Regions from separate parts of the Oceanobacillus timonensis genome, predicted to be linked through region 3. Evidence: a T-box and tRNA genes for the amino acid it is inferred to sense, from the RefSeq annotation. Region 3 holds a T-box; the other regions hold tRNA genes.
The links. The T-box of region 3 lies ahead of ileS (isoleucine--tRNA ligase). A T-box ahead of a tRNA ligase gene usually reads a tRNA of that ligase, here a tRNA-Ile.
Positions count from the first base shown of each region.

Region 1 (5,889 bases), 1.3 Mb from region 3:
ATCGCATCCTGAAAAGACTGGTTTGCCCAGTATTGAGGTAAGAATTGAGCGATTGTCTGCATAAAATCCGGAAGCATCTCAATCGGCATCCATAATCCGCTCAACATTGCTCCGCCTAATGCAATGATTTGAGTAATTGCAATTCCCATATTTTCCGTATTAACGGTAAGCGCCATCGCCAACCCGATTGCTGTGGCTGTAAATGTTATAAACAACGACACAATCAGCAGAATCAACGGCTCACCAAATGAAATATCGTAAACGACTCCTCCAAATAAAAATAACACAATTATCTGAAAGAAAACAATAAACATGAAGGGCAGCCACTTGCCAAATAGATAGAAATAACTTTTGAGAGGTGTGCTAGCCAATCTTGCTGTCATCCCTTTATCCCTGTCTTTAATAAATACCTGTACCATCGAAATCATAATAAAAAAGACGAACATCACAATATATGCCGGAACAATAGACTGAATAACTTCCTGTCTAGCCGTATCATCCACACCTGCTGTAAAGATAGCAATAAATACAACCGTAAATAAAATCGGCAGAAGAAATATCCAAAACACAAGCCCTTTATCCTGTACATGCTTTTTTAATTCCACTATCATAACAGCGTTCATCCTAAACACCTCCAGCTTTACTTTTAATCTCTCAAATTACTTCCAGTCAGTCTAAAAAATACATCCTCTAACCGCGGACGGACAAGTTCTAACCGCTCTACATCTATATTATTTTCTCTACAATAAGAAATCAGATTTTCCATTGCTGACAGAGCTTCTTCTGTATAGATTAAAAATGCATCCTTCTCCTGCGAAACTTCACCATACGATTCCAGCTGTTCCTCTGAAATACAGTCTGCTTTAATATAAATGGAAGGAACTGCATATTGTTGGAGTAATTCACCAACCGCACCATTTTCAATCAATTTCCCTCGATCGAGAAAAGCAACATCATCACAGAGTCTTTCCACTTCCTCCATGTAATGACTCGCATAGATAACAGTCTTTCCAGCAATTTTCAGTTCTTCAATCATTTGAAAAATATATTGTCGTGATTGTGGATCTATGCCAACCGTCGGCTCATCCATAATGATAAGCTCCGGATTATGCATCAGTGCACATCCAATATTCAGTCTCCGCTTCATCCCTCCTGAAAAAGTAGCTACTTTATCCTTGCTCCTTTCGCTAAGACCAATTTGTGTTAACACTTCTCTTGTCCGCTGGGCCAATTTGTTTCCTTTTAACCCATATATTCTGCCAAATAAATATAAGTTGCCAGACGCTGTGATATGCTCCTCCAAAACAATATCCTGTGGAACATATCCAAATTTCTGTTTTGTTTTGTCTGAGATGCGTTGTTTATTCCATTCGATTTTTCCTTGGTAATCGCGAATAATAGATGTAATCATTTTAATTAATGTGGATTTTCCTGCGCCATTTGGGCCGACAAGCCCATAACAGGTTCCCTCAGGGATAGTCATGGAAACATTTTTTAGTGCTTCCGTTTTATCATAACGCTTTGTTACGTTTTGAACCGTCAGCATACTCACCATCTCCTTTCACTTCTATTATGGCAAAGGAATGAAGGTTTGCGGGAAGGAAGGAGATAACATGTAAGGTTGAATGTATGACATGCTGAAATAATTGTATAAAAAAAGAAAGTTACTGTTAGCTGTTTTTTCGGTGCAAGCCTTTATTTATTCACCATTTTTCATGGCTTTCAACGTAATTGCCGTAACGAAATATGTTAAACAGATAATCGCTATGGACACTACAATAGCTGTTGGAAAAGTCATTATTTCCCCTCCTTTCTCTTATATTATGACAAAAGAACAAAGCGTTGGGGAATGGAGGAGAATAGTATGCAGAAATATATGTATGACCTGCTAAGAATACGGATTGACATCTATACAGATTGGAAGAATTGTTCTAGTTAATGGTAGGTTTCATGGTACGATACTTTCCCATATAACCCCCCTTCATATAACTCTATACAAAAGGGGGAATGGCAAATTTTTAAAACAAAATGTAAAGACCAAAGCTCACGCAGGCCTGGTTTCTGTTCTTAGATGCATTTCATGCGTATTTTATTGTGTATACTTACCTTAAATTGTTCCTATTAACTGATGTGAAGAGAATCTAAACCTTTTTTGCTAAAACCAATTATTAACATGGCTTAGCCCATATCAAATATAAGGAACCCGCCAAGTAACGTTCTTCTCTAATCAGATTTACATCAGACTTTTCTATAATAGCAGATATATTTCTATTTTGATGACAGCCTACAGCCTTTAAAGCCAATGGATCTACCATTTTTTGCATTCCTGCCAGGAGTTTATTTTCGCTAATGCCATGTTCCAGCATCAGTATTTTCCCATCCGGCTTACACCACTTTTGAAACTTATTCAGGACCCCCACTGGTTCTTGGTAGGCACAAAAACTAGTAGACGATATGATTGTATCAAAGCTGTTTTCATTTAAATCAAGTCTTTCAACATCATTTTGGATAAGTGTCGTTTGAAAAGGATAATCTTTTGCCGCATACGCTGCTCTTTTCAACATTTCGGAGCTAAAATCCACTCCTGTCAGTTCGATATCTCTACGATAAAAAGGAAAGTTAAGACCTGAACCAATAGCAACTTCCAGAACGTTCCCCGCTGTTTCTTGAAAAATTCGCTTGCGAAATCGATACAATGGATCATTTTTGCGCCGTTTATCATATTTTTCAGCTTGCTTATCAAATTTTTTAATTAATGATTTTTGATTCATATTATTTTATCCCTCAATTTCCTATTTATTTGAATGTTTTTTACTTCATGAAACCTTGGATACCTCCCATGAAATATTATTATTTTAATATTTCGTCTTTTTCACCAAAAAATATCTATTTACTTCATATTCTATAGGGAAACGCACTTGTTTTCTATATAAAAAAATAAAAAAGACGTTAGCGAATTTCCATCCCTGTCTCCTTTTCTAAGGAGACAGGGATTTCTTTCACCAACGTCAAATATTATACAACCAATTATAATACAATCAAAAAAAGAACTCATTTAGAGTTCAGAACTTTGCCCAGGTCTTAGAAGGCAGTTGCATTATTGTTCTAATTCAAGAACGTAATGATAATCGTTACATTAACATACAAATGTATGAGATTTGCACCATAAATATATGTATAAGTAATGGGCCTGAGTGGACTCGAACCACCGACCTCACGCTTATCAGGCGTGCGCTCTAACCAGCTGAGCTACAGGCCCATTTTGATAATGGAGCGGGTGAAGGGAATCGAACCCTCATCATCAGCTTGGAAGGCTGAGGTTTTACCACTAAACTACACCCGCATATTTAAGATGGTGGAGGGAGTAGGACTCGAACCTACGAACCCGATGGGAGCGGATTTACAGTCCGCCGCGTTTGGCCAACTTCGCTATCCCTCCGCTTTTTTGAAAAGATGGTGGCTCGGGACGGAATCGAACCGCCGACACAAGGATTTTCAGTCCTCTGCTCTACCGACTGAGCTACCAAGCCATAAGCAGTTTTAAATTTTTAATGGCGGTCCGGACGGGACTCGAACCCGCGACCTCCTGCGTGACAGGCAGGCATTCTAACCAGCTGAACTACCGGACCAGTTTGGTTGCGGGGGCAGGATTTGAACCTGCGACCTCTGGGTTATGAGCCCAACGAGCTGCCAGACTGCTCCACCCCGCGATATAAATATATAAATCTTATATGGTGGAGGATGCAGGGCTCGAACCTGCGACCCCCTGCTTGTAAGGCAGGTGCTCTCCCAGCTGAGCTAATCCTCCAAAGTACAAATGCGTCAATAAAAATAAAATGGTGACCCGTACGGGATTCGAACCCGTGTTACCGCCGTGAAAGGGCGGTGTCTTAACCACTTGACCAACGGGCCAGTTAATTTTTTCCAAATATTAGACAAATAAATAATTTCACAGGCAGATTTTAAAAGTTGAGCTTAAATCTACGAGCAATCGGGGATTAACCGATGTTCTACCGTGAAGGTACTGTGAAATAATCGATTGCCTGGCAACGTCCTACTCTCGCAGGGGGAAGCCCCCAACTACCATCGGCGCTGAAGAACTTAACTTCTGTGTTCGGCATGAGAACAGGTGTGACCTCTTCGCTATCGCTACCAGACTATTTTTAGCTTGTTTAGGATTTGCACCCTGAAAACTAAATAAGAGTAACGTGACAAACAAAAACTTAGATAAGTCCTCAATCGATTAGTATCCGTCAGCTGCACGTGTCACCACGCTTCCACCTCGGACCTATCAACCTCATCGTCTTTGAGGGATTTTACTCACTTGAAGTGATGGGAAGTTTCATCTTGAGGGGGGCTTCATGCTTAGATGCTTTCAGCACTTATCCTTACCACACGTAGCTACCCAGCTATGCTCCTGGCGGAACAACTGGTACACCAGCGGTGTGTCCATCCCGGTCCTCTCGTACTAAGGACAGCTCCTCTCAAACTTCCGACGCCCACGACGGATAGGGACCGAACTGTCTCACGACGTTCTGAACCCAGCTCGCGTACCGCTTTAATGGGCGAACAGCCCAACCCTTGGGACCGACTACAGCCCCAGGATGCGATGAGCCGACATCGAGGTGCCAAACCTCCCCGTCGATGTGAACTCTTGGGGGAGATAAGCCTGTTATCCCCGGGGTAGCTTTTATCCGTTGAGCGATGGCCCTTCCATGCGGAACCACCGGATCACTAAGCCCGACTTTCGTCCCTGCTCGACTTGTAGGTCTCGCAGTCAAGCTCCCTTCTGCCTTTACACTCTTCGAATGATTTCCAACCATTCTGAGGGAACCTTTGGGCGCCTCCGTTACCTTTTAGGAGGCGACCGCCCCAGTCAAACTGCCCGCCTGACACTGTCTCCGAACCGGATCACGGTCCTGGGTTAGAATGGTCATACAGTTAGGGTGGTATCCCACGGATGCCTCCACGTAAGCTAGCGCTCACGTTTCAAAGGCTCCCACCTATCCTGTACAAACTGCACAAACATTCCATATCAGGCTACAGTAAAGCTCCACGGGGTCTTTCCGTCCTGTCGCGGGTAATGCGCATCTTCACGCATAGTATAATTTCACCGGGTCTCTCGTTGAGACAGTGCCCAAGTCGTTGCACCTTTCGTGCGGGTCGGAACTTACCCGACAAGGAATTTCGCTACCTTAGGACCGTTATAGTTACGGCCGCCGTTTACTGGGGCTTCGATTCAGAGCTTCGCCCGAAAGCTAACTCTTCCTCTTAACCTTCCAGCACCGGGCAGGTGTCAGCCCCTATACTTCGCCTTTCGGCTTCGCAGAGACCTGTGTTTTTGCTAAACAGTCGCTTGGGCCTATTCACTGCGGCTCAGACTCAGCCTGAGCACCCCTTCTCCCGAAGTTACGGGGTCATTTTGCCGAGTTCCTTAACGAGAGTTCTCCCGCTCACCTTAGGATTCTCTCCTCGCCTACCTGTGTCGGTTTGCGGTACGGGCACCTATGATCTAACTAGAGGCTTTTCTTGGCAGTGTGAAATCCGGAACTTCGGTACTTCATTTCCCTCCCCGTCACAGCTCAGAAATATGTCAGACGGATTTGCCTATCTGACTTCCTCGCATGCTTGGACGCACATCCATCGGTGCGCACTCCTTATCCTCCTGCGTCCCCCCATTGCTCAAACAATCATGAGGTGGTACAGGAATATCAACCTGTTATCCATCGCCTACGCCTGTCGGCCTCGGCTTAGGTCCCGACTAACCCTGAGAGGACGAGCCTTCCTCAGGAAACCTTAGGCTTTCGGTGAAAGAGATTCTCACTCTTTTTTCGCTACTCATACCGGCATTCTCACTTCAAAGCGCTCCACCAGTCCTCACGGTCTGAC
Region 1 covers NZ_LT800497.1:4,168,903-4,174,791, forward strand. Annotated here, with positions in the region: gene B7E05_RS20450 (ABC transporter permease) at 1-623, opposite strand, end outside; gene B7E05_RS20455 (ABC transporter ATP-binding protein) at 647-1,546, opposite strand; gene B7E05_RS20460 (class I SAM-dependent methyltransferase) at 2,169-2,771, opposite strand; tRNA gene B7E05_RS20465 (tRNA-Ile) at 3,186-3,259, opposite strand; tRNA gene B7E05_RS20470 (tRNA-Gly) at 3,270-3,343, opposite strand; tRNA gene B7E05_RS20475 (tRNA-Tyr) at 3,354-3,439, opposite strand; tRNA gene B7E05_RS20480 (tRNA-Phe) at 3,455-3,530, opposite strand; tRNA gene B7E05_RS20485 (tRNA-Asp) at 3,553-3,629, opposite strand; tRNA gene B7E05_RS20490 (tRNA-Met) at 3,634-3,710, opposite strand; tRNA gene B7E05_RS20495 (tRNA-Val) at 3,733-3,808, opposite strand; tRNA gene B7E05_RS20500 (tRNA-Glu) at 3,838-3,912, opposite strand; rRNA gene rrf (5S ribosomal RNA) at 4,042-4,157, opposite strand; rRNA gene B7E05_RS20510 (23S ribosomal RNA) at 4,224-5,889, opposite strand, start outside.
Region 1: it has a tRNA-Ile gene. The T-box ahead of ileS (isoleucine--tRNA ligase) is inferred to sense a tRNA for this amino acid. The anticodon was not compared.

Region 2 (5,889 bases), 240 kb from region 3:
TATCATAAATCTTTCCCCTGGGCACAGGGACACTGGTCGTATCTAAGTTCGTTCGCTCGATTTCATCCTGGTATGTTTCCCCGTTTAAAATTTGCACAACACCTAACTGGAGTATTAGTGCAGAAAATAATAAGAAGATGGCAAAGAAAAGAATATTCATACGAACAGGAAGCTGGGCCCGTTTTTTCTTTTTTTTCTTATCTACCACTTTTCTCCTCCTTCGCATCTATTTTGAACTACCATCATATTTCATTATACGGTTCTTCTAAAAGTATAAGCAATAAATCATTTATATGCATCTTTTTAAACACTTGAATGATGATGAACACCATCATTCAAGTGTAGCGAAGACCACTGTTTGATTTTACCACAATTAACGACTTTTTTCGTCTGTAAAATCTTCTTTTAATGCGATTTTTTGATTTTTTACCGGTCCGATAAAAATATTGCGGACACAAAAATAAATAAAGGCATGTCCTGCACCGAATATAATGAGTAATGCAGGTATTATCATGTCGTCCGGGAAAAGGAACATCCCAAAAATAAACGCTGCAACCGAAGCGATTCGACCCAGATTCAAATAAATTTCACGCACAACAATATATTCCACTCTTCTCTCGCTCACCATCCGTGCTTTGCCGATAACATCATAGGTAAGGGATTGATATGGTACAGTCAAAATAGGAAATGCAAGGCCAATAATGACTGCATAGACAATTAACCAGAATAAACTCATTTCAAAAATAATAATAAATATAGAAGCGAATAACAGAATACCGCCAAATAAAATAGCCTTTTTTCGCAATGCCGGTTTAATCCATTTTAATGCGACAAAATAAAAAATAATGGACAACCCGGAAAGAAATAAATTAAAAACCCCTAGAACCAGCTCACTGTTCGTTACAAGGAATATCCAAATCGTAATGTAAAATCCATAAATCCCTTCTCGGAGCCCTTGAAAAAAATGAGCATGTAAAATACGTTTCCAATTTTTATTTTTCTTTCTTTCCTCAATAACAGCAGCTAAAGCAAAGCTCCCTCTGCTGCCCTTTCGTATAATAAAAAAGCTTGCGATAATAGCGGCAATAAATAAGCTAAGCGAGATGATAAAAATAGCCGTATAACCAACATCATCCGTCATTTTTGAAATCATCCATCCGGCAAGCAAAGGACCAATCATTCCAGCAAACGATGTAAGGGTGCCGGAAATGCCATTGAACCAATCTCTGGTATCCGGTTCTGTTATTTCAAAAGTAAGCACATAATATGCTAACCAGAAAAAGCCGTAACCGATTCCCAATAAACAGCCGAGGATAAAATTATAATATGCTGCCAATTCACCAATCCACAGAACAAATAAGAAAAAGAGGCATAAAAAGAGAATGCCAATCCGCAGTATGATCATACGATCGATTTTTTTAGATAATTTTCCAGCATAAATAAAGGAAAGCGCTTGGAATACGTAACTTGCCAAGTGATAATTCGCAATCACAAAAAAGTCCTCTGATTGCTTCCATAGGTACACATTAACAAATGTATTGGATAAAAAGATGCCTGCTGCATACAAAGCTCCGATAAGCAGAAGCATCCATAAATCTCTATATTCATCTTTTTGCCGATGGTATCTTCTATATTTCTGATGTAATTGCATAAAAAACGACTCCTTCTCCTTTTATTTTTAGCGAAGGAACCGTATCTATACAAAAAAGCTTGCAGATAACTTCATGTTTCTGCAAGCTTTTTTGGAAAACATCTTATTTAGCAGCGTCGTAATTGTTTGCTACTTGATCCCAGTTTACTACATTCCAGAATGCTGAAATATATTCCGGGCGTCTATTTTGATATTTAAGATAGTATGCATGCTCCCATACATCTAATCCTAGTAATGGTGTTTTGCCTTCTGTTAATGGAGAATCCTGGTTTGGTGTGCTTGTAATTTCAAGCTCTCCATTGTTTAATACGAGCCATGCCCAGCCTGAACCGAAACGTCCTGCTGCAGCTGTAGCAAACTCATCTTTAAATTTATCGAAAGAACCGAATTTGCTGTTAATTTCATCAGCTAATTTACCGGATGGTTCTCCACCGCCATTAGGTGATAGTGTCTTCCAGAAAAAGCTGTGGTTAGCATGTCCGCCGCCATTATTACGTACTGCTGTGCGGATGCTTTCAGGAACTTCATTCAAGTCTCTTACTAGCTCTTCCACTGTTTTATTCTGCAGATCTTCATGTCCTTCTAGTGCATCATTTAATTTTGTAACGTAGGTGTTGTGATGCTTCGTATGGTGAATGTTCATTGTTTCCTTATCGATAGTTGGTTCCAATGCATCATATGCATAAGGTAGTTCTGGTAATTCAAATTTTGCCATGTGTAACTCCTCCTCTAAATAAATGATGTTTTTAAGTCTACAATTATTACGTTATCAAAGGGAGCGATTTCTTGCAAATATTTTGCATTGATAGACGTGGATATTTCCTTATAAAAGTGGCATTCAGGAAGCTTCTTTTTTTCTAATTGATTAAAGGCAACTTTTTTGCCTTAATGAACCTTCGGGAAGTTTCATTTAATTTTCTTAAATACCGTCCATAACGTTATATCTTCACATTCTGATAAAAAGACATACTAAAAAAACAAGCATACGCTTGTTTTAAGATGGCTCGGGACGGAATCGAACCGCCGACACAAGGATTTTCAGTCCTCTGCTCTACCGACTGAGCTACCAAGCCGCAATTATGACGTTTTCTTTTCGTAAATATGTATGGAGGAGGTAGAGGGATTCGAACCCCCGCGCGGTTTAACCCGCCTCTCGGTTTTCAAGACCGACCCCTTCAGCCAGACTTGGGTATACCTCCAGGTAAACTAATGGTGGACCCTGCAGGACTCGAACCTGCGACCGATCGGTTATGAGCCGATAGCTCTGACCAACTGAGCTAAGGGTCCTTTTACTATTTTTATGGGGCGACCGGTGGGGATCGAACCCACGAATGCCGGAGCCACAATCCGGTGCGTTAACCACTTCGCCACGACCGCCATGGAATAGCAAATCATATATGTATATTTTTGGTAGCGGCGGAGGGGATCGAACCCCCGACCTCACGGGTATGAACCGTACGCTCTCGCCAGCTGAGCTACACCGCCATGGCTCCACAGGTAGGATTCGAACCTACGACCGATCGGTTAACAGCCGATAGCTCTACCACTGAGCTACTGTGGAATAAAGATACAATTTAAATAACAACAAAATATAATTTATCATGTTCTTCAAGTTATGTCAACAACTTTTTTTGCGGAGTTGCAAAAATGTTTATCGGAAGTTGACTGCAAGAATTATAATAGCACGTAATGTAACATATTTCAACAAAAACTTTTAAAAATTTATTCACATCCGGCATTTTATATAACAAATTTTCATTCCAGGCCAGATTCTCCGTCACAAAAAGCCGGGCACCACCATATATACCTCCATAAAAAGAAAAGAAAGGGCTCTGTCTGTGTATTTGAATCAGACAGAGCCCCAGGGTATTAATGTTCTCCCAAAACATTCTGGGCAATGTTTACAGCATGATCCCCGATCCGTTCTAAGTTACTTAATATATCAACGAATACAATACCTGCTGTTCCATTACAAATGCCTTCATTCATACGAATGATATGACTTTTACGGAATTTGCGTTCCATTTTGTCAATTTGGTCTTCCTTTTGAATCACTTCCAAAGCAGCTTCTCTGTCACTCATCTCTAACGATTCCACAGCCTGTTTTACAGTCATGTACGTTAAATCAAACATTTTATTCAAATCTTCAATTGCTTGATCGGTTAAAGATACTTTATTGGACATTTTATAATCGACTAATTCTAAGACATTCTCAAAATGATCACCAATCCGTTCAATATCACGTATGGTGCTCATTAAGGCCGTATGCTCTGCACTTTCAATCTCCGTCAGGTTTGTAGAAGCAATATCCACTAAATAGTCCGTGATTTTACGATCCAGATTGTTCAGTGCCCCTTCAATTTGTATGGCCAGCTCTGAATTTTTCGGATTTTGTGTGGTGACATAATTATGTGTTTCTTCCAGCCCCTGATACGCATATTTTCCCATACGGACTACTTCTAATTTTGCCTGCCCCAGTGCCAACGAAGAAGACTGTTGCAGAAAAATAGAATCCAAATGCTTCGGCTTATATTCGATAATAACATCATCACCTGGCACAAGCTTTGTCACAATCCATGCCAAAGCACCAATGAACGGAAATTGAATAATCGTATTCGCTATATTATAACTTCCGTGCGCAAACGCAATGGTCATCTCCTCGTTCAAACCTAGGATTGATTGTAAATAACCAATAAAGCTGGTGAATGGTAGAAGTAATAAAATAAAAATAAATGCCCCGATTAAGTTAAAGATGACATGTGTGTAAGCAGCGCGTTTGGCAGCTACAGATACGCCGATACTGGCGATAACAGATGTAATCGTTGTTCCGATATTATCACCAAACAACACGGGAATAGCTGCGTCTAATTCAATAGCTCCCTGCGCAAATAACCCTTGCAGGATACCGATTGTTGCTGTAGAACTTTGCACGATTACGGTAAAGACCGTTCCGATGACAACACCAAGAACCGGTGTTTCACTCATAGAAACCGTCAAATCCTGGAATGCTTGTAAGGAACGAAGCGGCGTCATGCCACTGCTCATTAATTCCAGTCCAAAGAATAAAGAGCCAAATCCAAACAGAGCTTGTCCAACGGCGACAATCTTTTGCTTTTTAAAGAAAAAGATGGTAAATGCCCCGATTGCTAATATAAGTAACGAATATTGGCCAATATCTATCCCGATAATAAAAGCCGTTACAGTGGTTCCGATATTTGCTCCCATAATGACACCAATCGCTTGTCTTAATGTCATAAAACCGGCATTTACAAGTCCGACAGTTAACACTGTCGTTCCGGAGCTGCTTTGAATTAGCACCGTAACAAGAATTCCAGCAAGAACTCCTAAAAAAGGATTGCTTGTAAACCGGTCTAAAATATCCCGCAAGCGATCACCGGCCGATTTCTGCAAACCGTCTCCCATGAATTTAATCCCTATCAGGAATATACCGATTCCTCCGAGAAATTCAATAATTAACTGTTGAACATCGATATCCACGAAAACTTCATCCCTTCTACCTCTTATGTAACCTTTTGTAGTGTAATCTTTTGTAGAATTTTGCGCCTCATTCATTATTGATGATTCCTGCAATAAAGTAAACATGTATGAAGAAAAATTTACAAAGATTTAATATTTGAGGATGTTCGCACAGAAAGAAGGCTTAGTATGTGCTTATTTCGTGAAAAATATTTCTTTTTCAAAAGGAAAATCGAGTAGGAGGAGGTGACTAACCTCCGACCTCTCACACCACCATACGTACGGTTCCGTATACGGCGGTTTCATTTATGTCCAACGCTTCGTTAGATAGCTATTAGTTAGACTCTTCAAACCTTGTTCTGACCAGTATTGGTCACCAAGCGCTCTATGCAAGATAGGGCTATTGGCGGTTCGCCAATAGCTCTTTCTTGTGTTTGCCCATTCCCACGCTTTTCCTTTCTTGATTCCTTGTTTCACGAGATTCTTGTGTTTCGTTTTCACTTTCTTCCACTCTTTCCAACGTATCATTCGTAGACGTCTTCGAATCCATCCGTCGAGTTCCTTGAATATCGTAGGTGTTTCTGCTAACTGGTAGTATCCCAGCCAGCCTGCGAGATATTGATTCAGTTTCTCTATTCTGTCCCCCATATTCATTGATTTCTTTCGAGACGTTAATTCTCGGATTCGTCGCTTGAAACGTTTGATACTTTCTTTCGCAATCCGTATCTTGGGATTTTCCTTATGAAAGGTGAATGAGAATC
Region 2 covers NZ_LT800497.1:2,668,835-2,674,723, forward strand. Annotated here, with positions in the region: gene B7E05_RS13045 (peptidoglycan D,D-transpeptidase FtsI family protein) at 1-208, opposite strand, end outside; gene B7E05_RS13050 (MFS transporter) at 374-1,651, opposite strand; gene sodA (superoxide dismutase SodA) at 1,755-2,366, opposite strand; tRNA gene B7E05_RS13060 (tRNA-Phe) at 2,652-2,724, opposite strand; tRNA gene B7E05_RS13065 (tRNA-Ser) at 2,758-2,850, opposite strand; tRNA gene B7E05_RS13070 (tRNA-Ile) at 2,862-2,938, opposite strand; tRNA gene B7E05_RS13075 (tRNA-His) at 2,953-3,028, opposite strand; tRNA gene B7E05_RS13080 (tRNA-Met) at 3,060-3,136, opposite strand; tRNA gene B7E05_RS13085 (tRNA-Asn) at 3,138-3,212, opposite strand; gene B7E05_RS13090 (Na/Pi cotransporter family protein) at 3,521-5,149, opposite strand; gene ltrA (group II intron reverse transcriptase/maturase) at 5,435-5,889, opposite strand, start outside.
Region 2: it has a tRNA-Ile gene. The T-box ahead of ileS (isoleucine--tRNA ligase) is inferred to sense a tRNA for this amino acid. The anticodon was not compared.

Region 3 (5,889 bases):
CAATCCGCGGGAGGACGAAAAAAGATAAAATCAAAATGACTGCCGCGAAATTGCAATAAATACTGGAATTTTAGCTCGAATTATTGAATAATGAAAGAGAAGCTAAAAACACCGAACAGGGAGGTGGAGATGGTGGCACTATCACCATTAGATATTCATAATAAAGAATTTGCAAGAGGATGGAAAGGCTATGACGTGGATGAAGTCAATAAATTTCTGGATCAAGTGAAAAAAGATTATGAAATTGTCATCCGTGAGAGAGATGAGTTAGACCAGAAGGCAAAAGAGCTTCAAGAAAGATTGGGGCATTTTACAAATATTGAAGAGACATTAAATAAGTCGATTCTTGTTGCGCAGGAAACAGCAGAAGATATTAAAGGCAGTGCGCAAAAAGAAGCAAAATTAATTGTCAAAGAAGCTGAAAAAAATGCAGATCGTATTGTCAATGAGTCATTAAGCAAAGCACGAAAAATTTCACTGGATGTAGAAGAACTGAAAAAACAGGCCAAGGTATTCCGTTCCAGAATGCGCATGCTCGTCCAGGCACAATTAGAAATGCTCGGTACAGACGATTGGGAAGAATTGTTTGATACAGAGGTAGATGAAGATTTAGAACTAATGGAACATGAATCGTAAAGACTTGACTTAAACTTATATATTACATATAATTCATACAAGTGTAGCGTTTATAACATTGGTTTTATATGAAAAAATGATATGATTTTTATAATAAATACGAAGAAAGAGAAAGTATAGAAGATTATTTTGTCTAAGCGAGTCAGGGACGGTGGAAGCCTGATACAAAGTACTTTTAGAAAATCACTCTGGAGTAGCTGTTACGAAAAAATGTAGGAACAGCCGGCTGTCCACGTTACGGATATCGAGTGAATTTAATGCGGGTCATTAAATTTATAAGGGTGGTACCGCGAGTCTTCTCGTCCCTTTAGGGATTAGAGGGCTCTTTTTGTATTTAAAAAACATTTTAATATGTGATGAACATTACAGGAGGGAATATCTTGGAATACAAACAAACATTATTAATGCCGAAAACAGCTTTCCCAATGCGTGGAAATCTTCCGAATAAAGAACCGGAACGCCAAAAAAAATGGGAAGAAAACAATCAATATCAAAAAAATCTGGAACGTACAGCGGACAGACCATTATTCGTTTTGCATGATGGGCCTCCTTATGCGAATGGAGATATCCATATTGGGCATGCGTTGAATAAAATCTTAAAGGATTTCATTGTCCGTTATAAATCCATGACTGGTTACTATGCTCCCTATGTTCCTGGCTGGGATACACATGGATTGCCGATTGAAACGGCGCTAGCGAAGAAGAAAGTAAAACGAAAAGAAATGTCTGTGGCGGAATTTCGTAAGCTTTGTGAAGAATATGCCCTTCAGCAAATTGACAGCCAGCGTACGCAATTTAAAAAATTAGGTGTGCGTGGAGATTGGGATAATCCATATATTACGCTAACGAAGGATTATGAAGCTTCGCAAATTAAAGTATTTGGTGAGATGGCACGGAAAGGTTATATTTATAAAGGCCTCAAGCCGGTATATTGGTCTCCGTCTTCGGAATCAGCTCTTGCAGAAGCAGAAATCGAGTATCAGGATAAACGCTCTCCTTCTATCTATGTTTCTTTTGAAGTAACAGACGGAAAAGATGTATTTGATGGCGGAGAAAAAATGATTATTTGGACGACAACTCCTTGGACGCTTCCAGCGAACTTAGGAATCAGTTTACATCCTGACTTAAGCTATGTGGTGGCACAAGTAAATGATGAAAAGTATATCGTTGCAGAAGCTTTGTTAGAAGATGTAAAAGAAGAATTAGGTTGGGAAGATGTAACGGTTGTCAAGAAATTCAAAGGTCAGGAAGCAGATCGCGTAGAAGCGCAGCATCCTTTTTATGACCGCAAATCGCTTGTTATGCTGGGAGAGCATGTGACAACAGACGCAGGAACAGGCTGTGTTCATACAGCGCCTGGTCATGGGGAAGATGACTTCTATGTTTGCCGCAGATATGGCATCGATGCTTTTTGTCCAGTAGATGAGAAGGGTGTATTCACCAGTGAAGCGCCGGGATTCGAAGGATTGTTCTATGATAAAGCAAATAAAGCTATCACAGAAAAATTAGAGGAAGATGGAGCACTATTAAAATTAGAGTTCATCACACACTCGTATCCGCATGATTGGAGAACAAAGAAACCAACGATTTTCCGTGCGACATCACAGTGGTTTGCGTCAATTAAAGACTTCCGTCAGGATATTCTGGATGAAATCAAACAAGTGAACTGGTATCCGCATTGGGGAGAAACGAGACTCTATAATATGGTAAGAGACCGGGAAGACTGGTGTATTTCCAGACAACGCGCCTGGGGTGTTCCGATTCCGGTATTTTATGGAGAAGACGGCACACCAATCATTAACGACGAGACGATTTCACATGTATCGGAACTTTTCCGTGAATATGGTTCGAATGTCTGGTTTGAGAGAGAAGCCAAAGATTTATTGCCGGAAGGGTATACTTCGGAGCACAGCCCGAATGGCAAGTTTACTAAAGAAGCTGACATTATGGATGTGTGGTTTGATTCAGGTTCCTCACATGAAGGGGTACTGATGAACCGTGAAGAGCTCGATCGTCCAGCTGATGTGTATTTAGAAGGCAGTGACCAGTATCGTGGCTGGTTTAATTCATCCTTATCTACGTCTGTAGCTATAACTGGAAAAACACCATTTAAAAATATTATCAGCCATGGTTTCACCCTTGACGGAAATGGCCGTAAGATGAGTAAATCATTGGGTAATACCATTGATCCTTCTAAAGTACAAAAACAATTAGGTGCCGATATTTTGCGTCTCTGGGTATCCAGTGTAGATTATCAGGCAGATGTACGTATTTCGGATGCTATTTTAAAACAAACATCGGAAAGTTATCGGAAAATCCGCAATACCTTCCGTTTCTTATTAGCAAACCTTGCTGATTTTGATCCGAGTAAAGACCGTGTGAAGGATGAAGATTTGCAAGAAGTCGACCGTTATATGCTTCATCGCCTGCAGCAAATCTTGAAAAATGCGCGTGATAATTATGAGGAATTTGAATTTGCGCCGGTCATCAGCCAGGTTCATAATTTCTGTGCTGTTGATTTAAGCTCCTTCTATTTAGATTTTGCGAAAGATATTCTATATATTGAAGCAGCGGATAATCCTCGCCGTCGCAGTATTCAAACCGGATACTATGAAATCTTAACAACACTTGTGAAGTTAATTGCTCCAATTATTCCGCATACTACGGAAGAAGTTTGGGAATATATCCCTGGAGTGGAAGCTGAAACAGTTCATTTAACAGACATTCCTGAGCCGCGTCAAGTTGCAGGGTCAGAAGAGGTTGTCGGTAAATGGGACCACTTTATGGAAGTAAGAGATGATGTCCTAAAAGCTCTGGAAGAAGCTAGAAGCGAAAAAGTTATTGGAAAATCTTTAGAAGCAAAAATAACATTAGCACCGCTGGATGATGAGACAAAACAGGTGCTTGAAAATGTTACACACCTGCACCAGTACTTTATTGTATCTGAAGCAGTTGTTACCAGCGAAAAAGGAATCGGCAAAGCATATGATTATGTAGAAGTGAAAGTCGAAAAACATCCGGGCGAAACTTGTGAACGCTGCTGGGTTTCTTCTGAAACAGTGGGTGAAGATCAAGATCATCCAACATTGTGCGCAAGATGTGCAAGTGTAGTGAAAGAAAACTATATGGATTAAAGTAAAAAAGAGCCGGCTTTCTAAGAGCTGGCTCTTTTTTAGGTGTGCGCCCTGCATGGGTGAGAACTTGGTGGTGAAAGTCCACTACAGGCTTGGCAGTAGGAACTGTTAGCGAAAGACAAGGTGGCTATTGTGAGATAGTGGCTGAAGGAAGTCAGACGCAAACTCCTGGACTGACGAACAGAAATTAGATAGAAGGCTGGATTAGGTCGGATAAATCTGCACTACAAGATGAAGTCCAATACTGCCCGAAACCTATACAGTAAATCTAGCAGTTATATGGGAGGAAAGTTCTCACTCTTACCGGGGGAGGTCTTGTGAGGGTGATGAACAAGTTGAAGAATAACGAGTCAACACAACTAAGGTGGTGACATCTTGGTGAATCACAAGAAGTCAGCAGAGGTCGTAGTAGTGTGAAAAGGCCAAAACATGAAGGACCGAACAATCGTAATTTTGAAAAGTCTAGGAGGTGTGAAAGGTGCGAGAACTGCAGAAAACAGGAGAACCTGGCTATCGGCAGAGAGATAATGTGGAACATGAAGGGTATGTCGAAGTGCATAGTGCCTTTCATGGTGAAAAGAACAATCAAAATGGTGTATCCAATCTGTTTGAAAGAATCCTTTCAAGGGACAATCTAAATCAAGCTTACCTTCAAGTGGTCAGAAACAAGGGAGCAGCGGGAGTGGATGGTATGACATACGACCAGCTGCTTCCATACTTGAAGGAGCACAGGGAAGAACTATTAACGCAGTTGTATCTTGGGAAGTATAAACCTCAACCCGTAATGCGGGTTGACATTCCAAAACAAGACGGCGGAATAAGAAAACTTGGAATCCCTACCGTTATTGACCGAATGCTTCAACAAGCAATAAACCAAGTGTTACAACCCATATTTGAACCGACGTTCTCCGATAATAGTTTTGGGTTTCGTCCAAAACGTAGTGCACATCAAGCCATCATACGGGCAAAATCGCATTACGAACAAGGGTACAAACATGTGGTGGACTTGGATATGAAAGCCTATTTCGATACGGTCAATCATGACAAACTGATGTATTTTGTGGAAAAACAGATCACAGATAAACGCGTACTACGCTTGATAAGACAATATTTATTAAGTGGAATCATGATTGACGGCATCTTTCAAAAATCAGAGGAAGGAACGCCTCAAGGCGGGAACCTGTCTCCGTTACTCAGTAATATTTACTTAAACGAGTTAGACCATTTACTGGAGAAACGAGGACACCGGTTCGTGCGTTACGCAGACGACTGTAACATTTATGTAAAAAGTAAAAGAGCAGGTCAACGCGTAATGAAAAGTATTACGAAATTTCTCGAGATGGATTTAAGTCTTACCGTGAATCGGGAGAAGAGTGCGGTTGGAAGCCCTCTGAAACGAAAGTTTCTAGGCTTCTGTCTCCTCGTCACAAAGAAAGGTGTTCAGATTCGTCCGCATTATAAAGCAAAAGAGACCGTTAAACAGAAACTCAGACGAATCACGAAACGTAATCGTGGACGAAGTATCGATAGGATTTTAAAAGAAATCCAGCAACTTATGACAGGGTGGATAAATTACTATGGCATAGGAGAAATGAAAGGATTTATGAAGAATCTGAATGGGTGGTTGAAGCGAAGAATTAGACAATATATCTGGAAACAGTGGAAAAATCCACGTACGAAACGAAAGAATCTAATTCAGTTAGGTATCGATAAACGGAAAGCTTATGAATGGTCGAATACAAGAAAAGGTTACTGGATTATATCAGGTAGCTATGTACTCCACCGTTCATTGACAGACAAAGAACTGGCATCGAGAGGATATAAAGATATCGCTCTTCAATACCAGTTCGTACACTCAAACTATTGAACCGCCGTATACGGAACCGTACGTACGGTGGTGTGAGAGGGGCGAGAAGTTACTTAGCTTTTCCCTCTACTCGATTACTCAACTTATGCATTTTAACAAGTAACTTTCATTTCATAGGAACAGGGGTTGATCGTTACTTTCATACAGCTGTTGACAAAGAAAAGAAGGTAAAGTGTAAGGCGACCGCTACAGCGGAAAGTGGAGTGGTTGGCCGGAGCGGAAGCTATAACTATACCCTGTTCAAAAAATAGA
Region 3 covers NZ_LT800497.1:2,904,672-2,910,560, reverse strand. Annotated here, with positions in the region: gene B7E05_RS14240 (YlmH family RNA-binding protein) at 1-59, shown strand, start outside; gene B7E05_RS14235 (DivIVA domain-containing protein) at 133-636, shown strand; T-box leader at 730-946, shown strand; gene ileS (isoleucine--tRNA ligase) at 1,017-3,770, shown strand; gene ltrA (group II intron reverse transcriptase/maturase) at 4,249-5,637, shown strand.